DNA from 4 places in the Streptomyces sp. NPDC007945 genome. Region 4 is predicted to be linked to each of the others. Evidence: riboswitches for the same ligand, from Rfam matches in the RefSeq annotation. Region 4 holds a riboswitch; each other region holds the start of a gene.
The links. Region 4 has a riboswitch for cyclic di-AMP ahead of ACFZCF_RS10800 (peptidoglycan DD-metalloendopeptidase family protein). Riboswitches for the same ligand answer to the same signal wherever they lie in the genome.
Positions count from the first base shown of each region.

Region 1 (4,201 bases), on a different contig from region 4:
CGTCACCGCCGTCACGCGAAAGGCCCCGACATGCTTTCCGGAAACGGACGACACCGTCGACCCCGTCAGGCTCCCGCGCTCGTCGTCACCGCCGGAGTGACCGGATCCGCCCTGGCACTGCCGCTCCTCGCCACCGGCTCCGCCTCCGCCGCCGACGCGGCCACCTGGGACCGGGTCGCCGCCTGCGAGTCCGGCGGCCAGTGGAGCGCCAATCTGGGCAACGGCGCGTACGGCGGCCTCCAGATGACGCAGGAGGCGTGGGAGCGGCACGGCGGGCTCGCGTACGCCCCCAGCCCCGACCTCGCCAGCCGCGCCCAGCAGATCGCCGTCGCCGAGGTGGCGCTCTCCGCCGGCAGCACCGACTGGGACACCTGCGCCCCGATCGCGGGCCTGAAGAACGACGGCAAGCCCACGGGTGTGCGGCCGGGCCCCGCCGTCCAGCAGGAGGACGAGGGCGGGGTGGCGCCGGAGTCCAACTGGACCGGCGGCACCGCCGTGCCCTCCGCGCCCGCCGAGGTCGAGGAGGCCGAGGAGGCGACGGAGACGACGCCGCGGGCCCCCGAGGCCGTGGAGGAGAAGGGGAGCGGCACCACCGCCCCGACGGCCCCGGCGGCCCCGACCGCCCCCGTCGCGCCCGCGACGCCGCCTTCCGCCGGCGCCACCACCCCGCCGCCCGCGACCGCCACCCCCGACGCGCCCACCGGCACCACTCCGGCGGCCCCGGACGCCTCCACGGGCACGCCGGGCACGCCCGGCGCCCCGGAGGACACGCCGGAGGCCCCCGAGGCCCCCCTGGCGCCCACCACCCCGGTGACCCCCGGCGCGGAGGGCACGCCTGACGCGCCGTCGGCGACGCCGGGCACGGGCAAGCACCGGGGCGAGGCCGCCCCGGAGGAAAGTGGCGTAACGGACACTATGCAGGATTACGGGCGACATGCCGCAGCTGCGGACAAGGTCACATCAACTACCGTCAAGTCGGACGCAAGTGACGCCTACACCGTGCGGCCGGGTGACAGCCTGTCGGAGATTGCTCAGGAGAACGATCTTGTCGGCGGCTGGGACGCCCTCTACGACGCCAACCGCCAGACGGTCGGGGCCGATCCGGACCTCATCCTCCCTGGTCAGAGCCTTGAGCTGAAGGCGGACGCCGCGGCGAAGTGAGGGCGCTTCAGGGGTGTATGTCCGCTTTTAGGAAAGTGAGACATGGGTCTCTTCGCCCCAACTGGCGTGTCGCGTCCGCAAACTTTGCTTCCGTCAGGCCTCACCTGCGCAAACGAGGTCTGACGGAGTGCAAGTAAGGGCGTTTTGTCCGACGTAAGCCTCTTTGAACTTCGAGCACCTGTGTGTCTACGGTCGTCACCGCTCGCCACCGCGGGCCCCGTCGACCGAAACGCCGAGTCCTGCCGTCGGTCGCCGGGAACTGTCGTCGCGAAAGCGCCGCAGGCAGGAGTGGGGGACCCAAGGTTCGTGCCGGTCCCGGCCGTCGACCAGACGGACGGAACGACCGGCTAGGGGTGAAGCCGCACGCAAGGACGTGTGGCCGGGCGAACTCTTCAAGCCCGAACCCGACAGCTCACCTCACAGGCGTCGGTGAAGAGGAAACTCCATGCTGTTCTCCGGCACGGGCAAGCGTCGTCGTCCCTCCAAGGCCACCCGCGTCGTCGCCCTCGTCGGCGTCACCGGCGCGGCCGTCGCCGCCCCGCTGATGGCCGCGGGCACCGCTTCCGCCGCCACCGCCTCCGAGTGGGACCGCGTCGCCCAGTGCGAGTCCGGCGGCAACTGGTCGATCAACACCGGCAACGGCTACTACGGCGGCCTCCAGTTCTCGGCCTCCACCTGGGCCGCGTACGGCGGCACCGCCTACGCCCCCACGGCCAACCAGGCCAGCAAGTCGCAGCAGATCGCCGTGGCCGAGAAGGTCCTCGCGGGCCAGGGCAAGGGCGCCTGGCCGAGCTGCGGCGTCGGCCTCTCCTCCGCCTCCTACGACGGTGGCGCCGCCGAGGCCGCCGCCCCGCAGCAGCAGAGCGCCCCGCAGCAGAGCGCCCCGAAGCGCTCCGCCGAGCAGCCCGCCACCCGCAGCGAGCAGCGCCAGGCCCCGAAGCCGCGCACCCAGGCCGCTCCGCAGGCCGCCGCCAAGAAGACCGTCACCACCCCGACCGGCAAGAAGGTCAAGAAGGGCGACGGCGAGTACAAGGTCGTGGCCGGCGACACCCTCAGCAAGATCGCCAAGGCGCAGGGCGTCGACGGCGGCTGGGCCGAGCTCTTCGAGCTCAACGAGGACGTCGTCGAGAACGCCGACCTGATCTACCCGGGTCAGCAGCTCCACCTGAAGTGAGCCCCGCGGCACCGGTGAGTCCGGCGGCTCACCGGCGCCCGACGACCCTCCCGCGGTGACCACCCCGGTCCCGAGCCCCTTCCCCCGTGGCTCGGGACCGGGGTTCCGTCGTTACCGTCCAGTAGTTCACGGTCCTTTCGTCCCCTCCTGCATGCTCTTGGGCCCTTTTTCGTCCCAGGGGACGGGCGGTCGGCTGGCTGGAGCGCCGGAGCCGGTTAGGCTCTTGTCGCAAGGCGAACGAGACCTTGCGACCCATGCGTCACACCTAGCGTCACATCCCAGAAGGAGATGCTCGTGCCGTCCATCGACGTCGTCGTAGCCCGGGAAATCCTGGACTCCCGAGGCAACCCCACGGTCGAGGTCGAGGTCGGCCTCGACGACGGCAGCACCGGCCGTGCTGCCGTGCCGTCCGGTGCCTCCACCGGTGCGTTCGAGGCCCTGGAGCTCCGCGACGGTGACCAGAACCGCTACCTCGGCAAGGGCGTCGAGAAGGCCGTCCTCGCCGTCATCGAGCAGATCGGCCCGGAGCTCGTCGGCTACGACGCCACCGAGCAGCGCCTGATCGACCAGGCCATGTTCGACCTGGACGCCACCCCGGACAAGTCGTCGCTCGGCGCCAACGCCATCCTCGGCGTCTCGCTCGCCGTCGCGCACGCCGCCTCCGAGGCCAGCGACCTCCCGCTCTTCCGCTACCTCGGCGGACCGAACGCGCACCTGCTGCCCGTTCCGATGATGAACATCCTCAACGGTGGGTCGCACGCCGACTCCAACGTCGACATCCAGGAGTTCATGATCGCCCCGATCGGCGCGGAGTCCTTCTCCGAGGCCCTCCGCTGGGGCACCGAGGTCTACCACACCCTCAAGTCCGTCCTGAAGACCAAGGGCCTCTCCACCGGCCTCGGCGACGAGGGCGGCTTCGCCCCGAACCTCGGCTCCAACCGTGAGGCGCTCGACCTCATCCTGGAGGCCATCAAGCAGGCCGGCTACGTGCCCGGCAAGGACGTCGCCCTCGCCCTGGACGTCGCCGCCTCCGAGTTCTACAAGGACGGCAAGTACCTCTTCGAGGGCAAGGAGCGCTCCGCCGCCGAGATGACGGAGTACTACGAGGAGCTCGTCTCCGCGTACCCGCTCGTCTCCATCGAGGACCCGCTGTTCGAGGACGACTGGGCCGGCTGGAACGTCATCACCGAGAAGCTCGGCGACAAGGTCCAGCTCGTCGGCGACGACCTCTTCGTCACCAACCCCGAGCGCCTCGCCCGCGGCATCGAGGAGAAGTCCGCCAACGCCCTCCTGGTGAAGGTCAACCAGATCGGCTCGCTGACCGAGACCCTCGACGCCGTCGAGCTCGCCCAGCGCAACGGCTTCAAGTGCATGATGTCCCACCGCTCCGGCGAGACCGAGGACGTCACCATCGCCGACCTCGCCGTCGCCACCAACTGCGGCCAGATCAAGACCGGCGCCCCGGCCCGCTCCGAGCGCGTCGCCAAGTACAACCAGCTGCTGCGCATCGAGGAGATCCTCGACGACGCCGCCGTCTACGCCGGCCGCAGCGCCTTCCCGCGCTTCAAGGGCTGACCTGCCCGGCGCCTGTAGTTACGTACGTCCCCGCACACGGTCCCGTACCGTGTGCGGGGACGTACGCGCGATCAGGGGAGGCGAGACGGCATGGCCGTGAAGAACGGGGACCGGTTCTCCACCGCGACCCGGATCAGGCTGCTCGGCGAGCAGACCGCGGCCCGTGTCTACCGCTCCCAGACCCGCCGCCAGGCCCGGCGCTCCCGGCTCACCGGCCGCGCCGCCTTCCTCGCCCTAGTGGTCTGCTCCCTCGTCGTCGCCCTCGCCTACCCGATAAGGAGCTACGTCTCC
Region 1 is NZ_JBIBJV010000011.1:140,629-144,829, forward strand. It holds gene ACFZCF_RS28430 (transglycosylase family protein) at 31-1,161, shown strand; cyclic di-AMP (ydaO/yuaA leader) riboswitch at 1,426-1,602, shown strand; gene ACFZCF_RS28435 (transglycosylase family protein) at 1,607-2,335, shown strand; gene eno (phosphopyruvate hydratase) at 2,624-3,910, shown strand; gene ACFZCF_RS28445 (septum formation initiator family protein) at 4,001-4,201, shown strand, end outside.
Region 1: linked by a shared signal. The riboswitch ahead of ACFZCF_RS28435 (transglycosylase family protein) and the one ahead of ACFZCF_RS10800 (peptidoglycan DD-metalloendopeptidase family protein) in region 4 are both predicted to bind cyclic di-AMP.

Region 2 (4,201 bases), on a different contig from region 4:
GGACCCTGGAGGGGTGGGCCGGGTGCGACGGTCCGCGTCCGAGGGGGGCGCCGATCGGGAAGGCGGCGTGTCATGTATTTCACCGACCGGGCCGACGCCGGGCGGCAGCTCGCCGACCGGCTCGGCCATCTCCGGGGCGCCGACGTCGTCGTCCTCGGGCTGCCGCGCGGCGGGGTGCCGGTGGCGGCGGAGGTGGCCGAGGCGCTCGACGCGCCGCTGGACATCTGCCTGGTGCGGAAGCTGGGCGTGCCGAGCAGGTCGGAGCTGGCCATGGGGGCCATCGGCGAGGGCGGCGTCCGGGTGGTGAACGAGCAGGTGGTGCGCGACGCCGGCGTGTCCGGCAGGGAGCTGGAGGCGGCCGAGGAGCGCGAGCGGCTGGTCATGGCCGAGCGGTCCCGCGCGTACCGGGGCAGCCGCAGGCCAGTGCCGCTGGAGGGGCGTACGGCGGTGGTCGTCGACGACGGGCTGGCCACCGGCGCGACCGCGCTCGCCGCCTGCCGGGCGGTACGCGCCGCCGGAGCCGCCCGGATCGTGCTGGCCGTCCCCGTGGCGCCGTACGGCTGGACGGCGCGGGTCCGCGGCGAGGCCGACGAGACGGTCGCCGTGCACACTCCGGAGGACTTCTACGCGGTCGGGCAGTTCTACCGGGCGTTCGACCAGACGCCGGACGCCGAGGTGGTGGCCCGCCTCGACCGGAGCCGGGCGGCACGCGGGCCGGCCGTCCGGCACACGGCGGTAAGCGTCGCGGCCGGGGGCGGCGAGCTGCCGGGCGAGCTGGCGATGCCCGACGGGGCGTCGGGCCTGGTGCTCTTCGCGCACGGCAGCGGCAGCGGCCGGCACAGCCCGCGCAACCGCGCGGTGGCGGCCGCCCTGAACCGGGCCGGGCTCGCCACCCTCCTCTTCGACCTGCTCACGGAGACCGAGGCGGGCGACCGCGCACGGGTCTTCGACACCCCGCTGCTCGCGGATCGGCTGGGCGGCGCCGCCGCCTGGGCGGCGGGGCGGTCCGGCACCGGCGGCCTGCCGCGCGGCTACTTCGGGGCCAGCACCGGGGCCGCCGCCGCGCTGTGGGCGGCGGCGGAAGAGGACGACGACGTGGCGGCCGTGGTGTCCCGGGGCGGACGGCCCGACCTGGCGGGGGAGCGGCTCGGCGGGGTGCGGGCCCCGACGCTGCTGATCGTCGGCGGCGCCGACGAGCTCGTCCTCGATCTGAACCGGCGGGCCGAGGCGCTGCTGCGCTGCGAGAGCCGGCTGGAGGTCGTGCCGGGCGCCGGCCACCTCTTCGAGGAACCGGGGGCCCTGGAGGAGGTGGCGGCGCTGGCGGCGGAGTGGTTCGCGGCCCACTTCGCCGCCGTGACCGGCGGGACGGATCAGTAGGCGCCGTTGACGTTGTCGATGGAGCCGTACCGGTCGGCCGCGTAGTTGCAGGCGGCGGTGATGTTCGCGACGGGGTCGTACGGGTCGAGGGAGGTGCCCGGCACGTGGTACGCGGCGAAGGTCGGGTCGATGACCTGGAGCAGGCCCTTGGAGGGGGTGCCCTTGGCGGCGTTCGAGTCCCAGAGGTTGACGGCAAGGGGGTTCCCGGAGGACTCGCGCATCACGTTGCGGAGGATGCCGTCGTACGAGCCGGGGATGCCGTAGCGGGCCATGACGTCGAGCGACTCGCGGATCCAGCCGTCGAGGTTGTCGGCGTACCGGGGGGCGGCCTTCGCGGCGGCCGGCTGGGCCTGGACGGCCGGGGCCGCGGCACGGGCGGCGGAGCGGCTCGCCCGTTCGGCGGAACCGGCGGACGCGGCCTCGGCGGACTTCGCGGCGGCCTTGCGGGCCGGCTTCGCGGCCGTCTTCGCGGTGGTCTTCGTGACCGGCTCGGCGGCGCGCTCGGCGGAATCCCGACGAATCGTCAGTTCAAGGCCCGGGTGAATGAGTGACGGATCGTCACCCACGGCTTCCCTGTTCGCCTGGTAAAGCGACTTCCAGCCGCCCTGAATTCCCTTTCGGTGGGCGATCAGGGAAAGCGAGTCGCCCTTCACGACGGTGTACGCGCGGGGGGCCGCGGGGGCGGTGGGCGCCTGGGGGGCGACGGCCGCGACGGCCCGGGCGGTGACGGCGGCGGTCGGCGCCGCCGGCTGCGCGGAGGGCGCGGCGCCGGCCGTGGCGGGCACGACCAGGGGCAGGGCGAGGGCCACGCCGCCGGTGCCGGCGAAGGCGAGACCTCGGGTGACGGGGCTGCGTCGGGGGCGGCGGTGCTTGCCGTGAGCGGGCATGACGGTTTCCTCTCCGGCGCCTGCGAGGTGAGCTGTCGGGTTCGGACTGGAGCTGTCCGGCCGCGCGCACGCGGCTTCACCCCGAGCCGTTCCGGACCTCCGGAACGGCGGTGTGGTGGGTCCCCCGCTCCTGCCGTCGGGTGAAATGGGTGGTCTTTCGGGCGGTGGCAGGATTCGGCGTCCGTCCGAATGGAGGTGACCGTAGGCGAGGAATACCGCGGGGAACAAGACGCGAATGCACGGGAAATCAGGAGCCGAAGATCGAATGGATGGAATTGAAGATCCATCATTTCGGCGTGCGATCCGGAATCCCTTGTCCCGTGCGGGTGGTGACGGAGGGACGGCCGCTCGCGAGGCGGAGAAAGTGAGTCGCGTCACGGCAGGCGCAATGTCCGAATAGGGCGTCTAGCTCCTTTAGGGGAATTGTGTGATGACTTGAGGGTGAGAGGTATGGCGCATAGCGCGCAAAGCAGACATTGCCGCTCATGATGGGGGAATGTCCTCCCTCGCCCTGCTGACCGACCCCGACGCCCTCGACCGCGAGGCGGCCCGCCTCTACGAGAGCGCCGCCCCCGAGGCCTGGCGGAGTCTCCTCTCCGTCCCCGTGGACCGGCTCGTCGCCGAAGCCCTGGACGCGCTCGGCACGCTGCCCCCGGCCCCGCCCGCCGAACGCCCGCTGCCCGGCCGGATCGGTGCCGCCCTCCCGGACCGGCTGCACGTGTGGCGCAGGATCGGCCGGGCCGACGTGCGCCCCTCCGTCCACCTGGCGTACGCGCGCCGGGTGCTGACCGACTGGGGGTGGCAGAACACCCCGTACAAGCTGCGCGACGCGCGCGGCGCCCGCTGCCTCTGCGGCGCCCTCCTCGCCGCCCACCGGCTCGGCCACGGCAGCGCGGCCACCATGAACGAGGCCGGTGCCTGGATCATGACCGAGCTGCGGTCCCGCGGCTGGCACGGGCTCATCGGCCCCTGGAATCGCGCCCCGGGCCGTACCGCAGAGGACGCGCTCGCGCTCCTCGACGCCACGATCCGGCGCGCGGCCCTGGCCGGGCGGTGACCGCGCGGGGAGCCGGTCGGCCGGTGACGCTCGGCGCGCCCGTCCCGACGTGGCCGGTGCGGCGGCGCGGCCGGGCGCGGTCGGGGGCAGCCGGATCGTGACCTCGTGCCGGCCGTCCGCGGAGCCCACCTCGTGCGACGCGCCGACCGTCAGGTCGTCACGTGGTCAGACCGTGAGGACGCGGACGCCGGCCTCCGACAGGCGGTCCGCCGTACCGGCGTCGATCGCGGTGTCGGTGAGCAGCAGGTCGACCCGGTCCAGGCCGCAGATGCGGGCGAAGGCGCGCCGTCCCAGCTTCGACGCGTCGGTCACCACCACGACCCGGCTCGCGCGTTCCGCGAAGAGCCGGCTGATGCCGGCCTCCTCCTCCTGGTGGGCCATCGCCCCGAACTCCGGGTCGATCCCGTCCACCCCGAGGACGACGGTGTCGAGGGCGACCTCGCCCAGGACGCCGGCGGCCAGCGGGCCCACCAGTTCGTAGGTCTGCGGGCGCGCGACCCCGCCGGTCGTCACGAGCTTGATCTGCGGACGCACCGCCAGCTCGGCGGCGATGTTCAGCGCGTTGGTGACCACCGTCAGGGCGGGGCCGGAGGCGGCGGTCGGGGTTCCGCTCTCGGCGCGCTCGCCCGCGAAGCGCAGCGCCAGGGCCCGCGCCACCTCGGTGGTCGTCGTCCCGCCGTTCAGGCCGACGACCTCGCCGGGGGTGATCAGTTCGGCCGCCGCCGCGGCGATCCGCGCCTTCTCGGCCGCGTGCCGGCCCGACTTGTAGCGCAGCGGCAGTTCGTACGAGACGCCGTGCGCGACGGCCCCGCCGCGCGTGCGGACGAGGAGGCGCTGCTCGGCCAGTTCGTCGAGGTCGCGGCGGATCGTGGCGGCGGAG
Region 2 is NZ_JBIBJV010000004.1:154,776-158,976, forward strand. It holds gene ACFZCF_RS14885 (phosphoribosyltransferase family protein) at 73-1,377, shown strand; gene ACFZCF_RS14890 (transglycosylase SLT domain-containing protein) at 1,371-2,264, opposite strand; cyclic di-AMP (ydaO/yuaA leader) riboswitch at 2,269-2,454, opposite strand; gene ACFZCF_RS14895 (hypothetical protein) at 2,761-3,321, shown strand; gene ACFZCF_RS14900 (DeoR family transcriptional regulator) at 3,487-4,201, opposite strand, start outside.
Region 2: linked by a shared signal. The riboswitch ahead of ACFZCF_RS14890 (transglycosylase SLT domain-containing protein) and the one ahead of ACFZCF_RS10800 (peptidoglycan DD-metalloendopeptidase family protein) in region 4 are both predicted to bind cyclic di-AMP.

Region 3 (4,201 bases), on a different contig from region 4:
CTGCGGGCGCTGCGCCGGCGCCGGGGGTTCACCCTGGAGGCGGCCGCCCAGCGCGCCGGGCTCTCCCCGGCGCACCTCTCGCGGCTCGAGACAGGGAACCGGCAGCCCTCGCTGCCGATGCTCCTGGCCCTCGCCCGCATCTACGGTACGACGGTCGCCGAGCTGCTCGGCGAGACCCCCGCGGAGCGCGACCCGGTGATCCGGGCCGACCGCTCCGAGCCGGTCGAGGCCGACGGCTGGATCTACCGGCAGGCGGGCGGCGCGGGCCGGGCCATGCAGTGCCTGCGCGTCCACGTGCCCTACGCCACCCGGGCCGACATCGTGCGTGTCCACCCCGGCGAGGAGTGGCTGCACGTGCTCGAAGGGGAGGTCCGGCTCGCCCTGGGCGAGACCGTCCACCTGCTCGGCCCCGGGGACAGCGCGCACTTCGACTCGCTCACCCCGCACCGGATCGGCGCGGCCGGCCGCGCCGGCGCCGAGGTGCTCTTCGTCCACACGCTCCTGCAGAGCCCGGCCGCCGAGCTGTGTCTGGGCGGCGGCACCCCGCACGCCCGCTGAGTCCCGAAGGGTTGGTCGACATGTCCGACAAGTCAGTGAATTCCGCCCCGTCCAAGGCGCCCGCCGCGGTCACCGGTGAGGAGCGCGGCGAGGGGAAGTTCCCCAAGGGGCTGGTGCTCCGCCTCTTCGCCTACCTGATCGCCGGTCACCTCTTCGCCGGCTTCCTCTACCTGCTCTTCATGCTGGGCGGGCAGAACCAGTGACCGCGCCGGACCCGCGGCCTCACGCCTCCGTGAGGAACCGCTCCCGCAGCCGCTCACGGGTCTCCGGCGCCAGCTTCAGGCCGTCCGCCAGGTAGGCGTCGACGGAACCCCAGGTCGTCTCGATGGTCTCGAAGGCGGCCCGCAGGTACTCCACCCGCGCGTCGAAGAGCGGGCTCAGCAGCTCCATCACCTCGGGCGCCATCGCGTCCCGGGCGGTGGAGCTGCGGCGCACCTTGTAGCGCCGGTGCGGGGCGCCCGACTTCACGTAGTCGGCCTCGATGGCCTCGCGCTCCACGCCCAGCGCGAGCAGGGTGATCGCGATCGAGAGCCCGGCGCGGTCCTTGCCGGCCGCGCAGTGCATCAGGACCGGGACGGCCTCCTCGGCGAGGGAGTGCAGGATCCGGCTGTGCTCGGCGGTCCGCTCCACGATCATCCGGCGGTACGCGGAGGTCATCCGCTCCGCCGCCCTGCCGTCGCCGAGCAGTCCCCGCAGCGTGTCGAGGTCGCCCTCGCGGACCATCCGCCAGAACTCCTTGCCGTCCGCCGGGTCGCTCAGCGGTATGTTCACGTTCCGCACGCCCGGGAGCTCCACGTCCGGGCCCTCCACCTTGGCGTCGGCCTCGTTGCGGAAGTCGAAGATCGTGTGCAGGCCGAGGCCGGAGAGGAAGGCCGCGTCGGACTCGGTGGCCTCGGCGAGGTGACCGCTGCGGAAGAGGACGCCGGGCCGGACCGCGCGTCCGTCGGTGGTGGGCAGCCCGGCCACGTCACGGAAGTTGCGGACCGCCGCGAGCTCGGGCTCGCCGGAGTCGAGGGGCTGGACCTGCGGCAGCTGCTGCGTCACGGATGCTCCTGGGGGTAGGCGTTCACGGGGCCGTACGAGATCGGTTCCCCCGGCAATCATCCCGGCGGGCGGGTCGCCGCGCACCCCCCTGGCCGGTAATGGGCGATCTGTCCGTATTGGAAGGTCTTGGTATAACAAGCCCTGGTTGAGGGGGAGATGGAATTCCGTGCGTGAGCAGGGTCATAGAAGTGACGGATCGTGGCCGACCGCCCCGGCCAACCACCCGCCCTGAAAAGGGTTTCGAGGGGCCGTCATCCACGGAGGGTGACCGGAATTTCGGGCCCGAAGATCGTCCCGGAATGCCCGTCGAATTCCGTGGCTTGTTCCCGCCGACCCCGCTCGTCTAGCGTCGCCGTCAATCCGGTCGGACCGCCGAATCCTGCCACCGTCCGGAATTCACACCCGTCCACGCGTGGCAGGAGCGGGGGACCCAAGGAAGTACGCCGGTCCCGCGACGCAGGACGGCTCGGGGTGAAGTCGCGTGAGAATCGCGGCCGGACATCTCCAGTCCGAACCCGACAGCTCACCTCGCAGGCGCCGGAGAGGAATTCGCCATGCCCGCAAAGGGTAAGCACCGCCGCCAGAAGTCCACCCTGATCACCCGTGGCCTCGTCGCCGCCGGCACCGGTGGCGCCGTCGTCGCCCTGCCGCTGTTCGGCGCGACCGGCGCCCACGCCGCCGAGCAGGCCGCCCCGGCCGCCGTCGCCGGCACCGTGGCCGCCACCGCGCAGGCCCAGGTCCAGGCCGCCCCGGCCGCCAAGGCCGCCGCCGCCCCGACCACGTACTCCGTCGTCGCCGGCGACTACCTGTCCAAGATCGCCGCCGACCACGACGTCGCCGGCGGCTGGAAGCGGCTCTACGCCGACAACCGGCAGGTCGTCGGCGAGAACCCCTCGCTGATCCTTCCGGGCATGAAGCTCACCCTCGGCGCCAAGAACCCCGCCGGGGCCGCGGCCCCGAAGCCCGCCGCCCAGTCGGCCGCGCCGAAGGCCGCCGCCCCGAAGGCCGCCGTCAAGGCCGCCCCGAAGGCCAAGGCGAAGGCCGCCGAGCAGACCCGCGCCTCCCGCTCCACCGAGCGCGCCGCGGCCCCGGCCGCCGCCCCGGCCGCCACCGGCTGGGTCGCCCCGGTCACCGGCGGCGTCTCCACCCCGTACCGCGCCTCCGGCTCCATGTGGTCCTCCGGCTACCACACCGGTGCCGACTTCATCGCCTCCTCCGGCACCACCGTCCGCGCCGTCGGCGCCGGCACGGTCGTCTCCGCCGGCTGGAGCGGCGCCTACGGCAACGAGGTCGTCATCCAGCACGCCGACGGCAACTACTCGCAGTACGCCCACCTCTCCTCCCTGGCCGTCTCCGCCGGCCAGTCGGTGAGCGGCGGCCAGCAGATCGGTCTCTCCGGCTCCACCGGCAACTCGACCGGCCCGCACCTGCACTTCGAGATCCGCACCTCGCCCAGCTACGGCGCGGACATCGACCCGCTGGCCTACCTGCGCCAGCACGGCGTCGCGATCTGACGCGACCGGCCCCACGGCCACCGAGGGCCCGGCACGTACGTGCCGGGCCCTCGCCCTGTTCCGGGCTTGGCAAATTCTTTATCGGTGGCATATATCACCCGTCGTCAACCCCTCCTTACGGTCGCGTAGGTCACATCCGAAAAGGAAGGATGTGCTGTCGTGGCAGACGATTCGAAAGCAACAGAAGAGAACGTGTTCGGGGCGGTCGGGGGAATCGGGTCGTACGCGGCGATCGGCGACAGCTTCACCGAGGGCGTCGGAGACCCGGGACCGGACGGGACCTACGTCGGCTGGGCGGACCGCTTCGCGGTGCTCCTCGCCGACCAGCTGCCGGACCACCAGGAGTTCCGCTACGCCAACCTCGCGGTCCGCGGCCGCCTCCTCGACCAGATCGTGAGCGAGCAGGTCCCCCGGGCCAAGGAGCTCGCGCCCGACCTGGTCACGTTCTGCGCGGGCGGCAACGACATCATCCGCCCCGGCACCGACCCCGACGACGTCGCCGAGCGGTTCGAGCGGGCGGTGCGGGACCTCACCTCCGCCGTCGGCACCGTCATGGTGACCACCGGATTCGACACCCGTGACGTACCGGTCCTCAAGCACCTGCGCGGCAAGATCGCCACGTACACGGCCCACGTCCGCGCCATCGCCGACCGCTACGACTGCCCGGTCCTCGACCTGTGGTCGCTGAGGTCGGTGCAGGACCGGCGGGCCTGGGACGACGACCGGCTGCACCTCTCGCCCGAGGGCCACACCCGGGTCGCGCTGCGCGCCGCCCAGGTCCTCGGCCTGCCGGTGCCCGCCGACCCGGACCAGGCGTGGCCGCCGCTGCCCGCCCGCGGGCCCCTGGAGGTCCGCCGCGACGACATCCACTGGGCGCGCGAGTACCTGGTGCCGTGGATCGGACGGCGGCTGCGCGGCGAGAGCTCCGGCGACCACGTCGCGGCCAAGCGCCCCGACCTCATGCCCCTGTAGATCAGGGGCGGCCGGCGGGGATCCGTTCCAGGACCCCGCCGGCGAAGACGTCGTACAGCGGCAGCGTCTCCAGGTGGACGTAGCCGATGTGGCAGTCGCAGACGGCGAGGGGG
Region 3 is NZ_JBIBJV010000006.1:309,612-313,812, forward strand. It holds gene ACFZCF_RS21120 (helix-turn-helix domain-containing protein) at 1-558, shown strand, start outside; gene ACFZCF_RS21125 (DUF6126 family protein) at 579-761, shown strand; gene ACFZCF_RS21130 (tyrosine-protein phosphatase) at 781-1,602, opposite strand; cyclic di-AMP (ydaO/yuaA leader) riboswitch at 1,996-2,152, shown strand; gene ACFZCF_RS21135 (peptidoglycan DD-metalloendopeptidase family protein) at 2,157-3,116, shown strand; gene ACFZCF_RS21140 (SGNH/GDSL hydrolase family protein) at 3,276-4,088, shown strand; gene ACFZCF_RS21145 (STM4011 family radical SAM protein) at 4,090-4,201, opposite strand, start outside.
Region 3: linked by a shared signal. The riboswitch ahead of ACFZCF_RS21135 (peptidoglycan DD-metalloendopeptidase family protein) and the one ahead of ACFZCF_RS10800 (peptidoglycan DD-metalloendopeptidase family protein) in region 4 are both predicted to bind cyclic di-AMP.

Region 4 (4,201 bases):
ACGCGTACGAGCGGGGCGACCGCTGGTGGCGCTCGCTGAGCGACGCCGAGAAGAAGGAGTTCATGGAGACGCAGGCGGCCATCGCCCGCGACTTCGGCGCGGCCGCCGCGGCCGGGCTCGCGGCGGACAGCGACGAGGTGCAGGCGCTGGCCCGGAGGCAGTACCTGTGGCTGTCGGGCACCACCACGCCGACGAAGGAGTACCTGATCGGGCTCGGCCGGATGTACGTGGACGACCCGAGGTTCGCCAAGAACTACGACCGGCACGGCGAGGGCACCGCCGTCCTGGTGCGGGACGCCCTGACGGTGTGGGCCGAGCGGAACCTGTGAGGCCGGTGGGGCGCCCGCGCCTGAAGTAAACGGCGGCCAGAACCGCACCGGTCGGCCTGCTGGGGAGGGGAGGCCGACCGCGTGCCTGGGAAAGGGGCGGCGCGCCCCCGGGTCAGCCGGTCGGACGCCGCCGGTCGCCGGGCGGGCCCGGGTCGGGGAGGCTTGAGGGGTGTGCGGTCGCGGGTCCAGGCCCGCACGGTCCGGTGGCGGGCCCCGACCGGTCAGGAGTTCTCAGGTGGCACACCCTCGGGGCGAGGAGCCCGGCGGCCGTATCGCCGGGTCCGGTGCGCCCCGCGGCCCCTACGGGGGTGAGCCGCGGCCGCCGGTGGCCTTCGGGGCGACCCGGAGGTTCCTGCGGGCGCTGCCGCCGCTGATCATCCTCGGCGGGGTGGTCTTCGACCTGTGCACCCCGCCCGCGTACACGGCGGCGCCGCTGTTCTCCGCCGCCCCGCTGATCGCCGCGCCGTTCTTCTCCCGGCTCACGACCCTGCTGACCGGGCTCGCGGCGATCCTCGCCTCCGTCGGGCTGCACGCGTACAACCGCACGCTCTCCGACGTGCCCTCGCTCACCGAGACCCTCACCGTGGTGACCGTCTCGGCGCTGGCGATGCTGATCAACTTCGTGGTGCGGCGCAGCGGCGAGCGGCTCGCGTCGGCGCGGGTCATCGCGGAGGCGGCGCAGCGGGCGGTGCTGCCGATGCCGGCGGAGCGGATCGGCGGGCTCCAGTGCGCGGCGCGGTACGAGGCGGCGCAGGCGGACGCGTTCATCGGCGGCGACCTCTTCGCCGTGCAGGACACCCCGCACGGGGTGCGGCTCCTGGTCGGCGACGTACGGGGCAAGGGGATGGACGCGGTGGAGGCGGTGGCCGTGGTGATCGGCGCCTTCCGGGAGGCGGCCGAGCAGGAGGCGGCCCTGGAGGGGGTGGCGGCGCGGCTCGAACGGGCCCTGACGCGGGAGGGGACGCGGCGCGAGGGCCTCGACGCCGTCGAGGGGTTCACGACGGCGGTGCTGGCCGAGATCCCGCGCGCGGGCGGGGTCGTACGGATCGTGAACCGGGGGCATCCGCCGCCGCTGCTGCTGTACGGGGACGGGCGCGTGGAGCCGCTGGAGCCGGCCGAGGCGGCGCTGCCGCTCGGGATGGGGGAGCTGGCGGTGGGGCCGGACCGGGCCGACGCGTGGCCGTACCCGCCGGGCGCGACGCTGCTGTTCCACACGGACGGGGTGTCGGAGGCGCGGGACGCGCACGGCGTCTTCTACGATCCGGCGGCCCGGCTGGCGGGGGCGGTCTTCCCGGGTCCCGAGGAGCTCCTCGACGCGCTCGTGGACGACGTGCGGCGGCACACCGGCGGCGGGTCGACGGACGACATGGCGCTGCTCGCGGTGAGTCGGCCGACGGCGGGGGCGCCGGAGCGGCGGCGGACGATGCCGGTGGTGCCGCCGGGGCCGGTGGCGCACTGACCGGAGCCGGTCACGGTCCGTGCCCACAAGGTCTCACAGCGATAACAATTGACACAACGTCAGATTCGGTGGTTCGGGCGGAAGCTCACTGAAGGGGGCTCAACTCGGGCGATTCCCTGCCAATTCACTGAATGATCAAGGGGAACGGCTTGGAATAGGAGTGCGGTGTCTATTAACGTTCGATAACGCAGCGCGGTCGTCCCAGCCGTCGCAAGAGACGGCTCCGTGCGCATGTGCCGAATCCCGTAAGGGAACCGGGGAACCAACCCTTGGGGTGAATCGGGCCCCTCGCACCTCCCCCGTGCGAAGAGCCCGTAGGAGACCTTCCTGCTCCGAACCCGTCAGCTAACCCGGTAGGCGAGAAGGAAGGAAAGGAGCACGCCTCCGTGGCGTCCAACACCCCTGCACCCGAGGCCCCCTTCGACCCCTTCGGCGCCCGGGGTGCCGTCGGCGCGGACGACCCGGACGGCTTCGCGCCCGGCGCGTACGAGACGGCCTCCTTCACCCCCGCCCCCGGCGAGTGGAACCCGACCGAGGGCTCCCTGCGCGCCGAGAGCCGCTCCGGCGGCCGGCACCGGGTCGTGAAGCAGCGTTCCAACTTCGCCCGCTCCTCCACCGTCCTCGGCGTCGGCGTCATCGCCGCCGTCGGCGCGGGCGGCCTCGCCACCGCGCAGGAGAAGGCCCCCGTCGCCATCTCCCTCCCCGACCTGCCCGACCTGGGCCTGCCGGACGCCCACGACCTGCCCGGCGTCGGCGACCTCCTGCCCGGCGGTGAGGAGGAGCGGACCACCACCGCGTCCGCGCCGGTCGCGGCCGGCGGCGTCGCCGCGAAGCCGCTCACCTCGGTCACGTACACCGCCCCGGCCGACACCACCGCCGGCACCCGGGCCGAGGAGCGCACCGCCACCGCCGCCGATGCCGGCGAGGCCCTGCGCGCCCGCATCCTCCAGCAGGCCGAACAGCAGCAGCAGGCCGCCGTCGACGCGGAGAAGCTCGCCGCCGAGAAGGCCGCGGCGGAGAAGGCCGCCGCCGACGCCCAGGCACAGGCGGAGGCCGCCGCCAAGGCCGAGGCCGAGGCGAAGGCCAAGGCGGAGGCGGAGCGGCTCGCCGCCGAGAAGGCCGAGGCCGAGCGCATCGCCGCCGAGAAGGCGGAGGCCGAGCGGCTCGCCCGGCTGGCCGCCAGCTACTCCATGCCGCTCTCCTCCTACACCCTCACCTCCACCTACATGCAGTCCGGCTCGATGTGGTCCTCCGGCCACCACACCGGCCTGGACTTCGCCGCCCCCACCGGCACCCCCCTCAAGGCGGTCCACGGCGGCACCATCACGTCGGCCGGCTGGTCCGGCTCGTACGGCTACCGGATCGTCCTGCGGCTGGAGGACGGCACCGAGGTCTGGTACTGCCACCTCTCCTCGATGACCGCGGCCGCCGGCCAGACCGTCGCCACCGGCGAGACCATCGGCCGCGTCGGCGCCACCGGCAACGTCACCGGGCCCCACCTCCACATGGAGGTCCACACCCCCGACGGCTCCGGCATCGACCCGGCGGAGTGGCTGCGCTCGAAGGGCCTGTCGGTCTGACTCCGGACGCGTACGCGTGCCGGTCGGGGTTCAGGCTCCTCGACCGGAATACGACCGGCGGCGCAGGGAGTTGAGGACGTCATGTCCTCTCCCCTGCGCCCGCTGGGCACCTCCGACCTGAACGTCTTCCCGCTCGCCCTCGGCGGCAACGTCTTCGGCTGGAGCGCCGACGAGGAGCGGTCCTTCGCCGTCCTCGACGCCTACGCCGCCGCCGGCGGCAACTTCCTGGACACCGCCGACGTCTACTCCGAGTGGGTCGAGGGCAACCAGGGCGGTGAGTCCGAGACCATCATCGGCCGCTGGATGGCGGCCCGCGGCAACCGCTCCGACATCGTCGTCGCCACCAAGGTCGGCGCCCACTCGCCCCTCAAGGGCCTGTCCGCCACCACCATCAAGGCCGGCGCGGAGGAGTCCCTGCGCCGCCTCGGCACCGACCACATCGACCTCTACTACACGCACTTCGACGACGAGTCCGTGCCCGTGGAGGAGATCGTCACCGCCCTCGACCAGCTGGTGCGCGAGGGCAAGGTGCGGGCCGTCGCCGCCTCCAACATCTCCGCCGAGCGGTTGCGCGCCTCCCTCGACTTCGCCGAGGCCGAGGGGCTCGCCCGGTACGTGGCGCTGCAGCCCGAGTACAACCTCGTCGCCCGCGAGAAGTACGAGGGCCCGCTCCTCGACACCGCCGCCGACGCCGGCCTCGCCGCCGTCCCGTACTACGGGCTCGCCGCCGGCTTCCTCACCGGCAAGTACCGCCCGGGCAGGACCGTCGAGAGCGTCCGCGCCCGCGGTGCCTCCGCCCACGCCGAGACCGCGCGCGGCCAGGCCGTGCTCGC
Region 4 is NZ_JBIBJV010000003.1:20,956-25,156, reverse strand. It holds gene ACFZCF_RS10810 (MerR family transcriptional regulator) at 1-329, shown strand, start outside; gene ACFZCF_RS10805 (SpoIIE family protein phosphatase) at 565-1,788, shown strand; cyclic di-AMP (ydaO/yuaA leader) riboswitch at 2,013-2,163, shown strand; gene ACFZCF_RS10800 (peptidoglycan DD-metalloendopeptidase family protein) at 2,175-3,368, shown strand; gene ACFZCF_RS10795 (aldo/keto reductase) at 3,450-4,201, shown strand, end outside.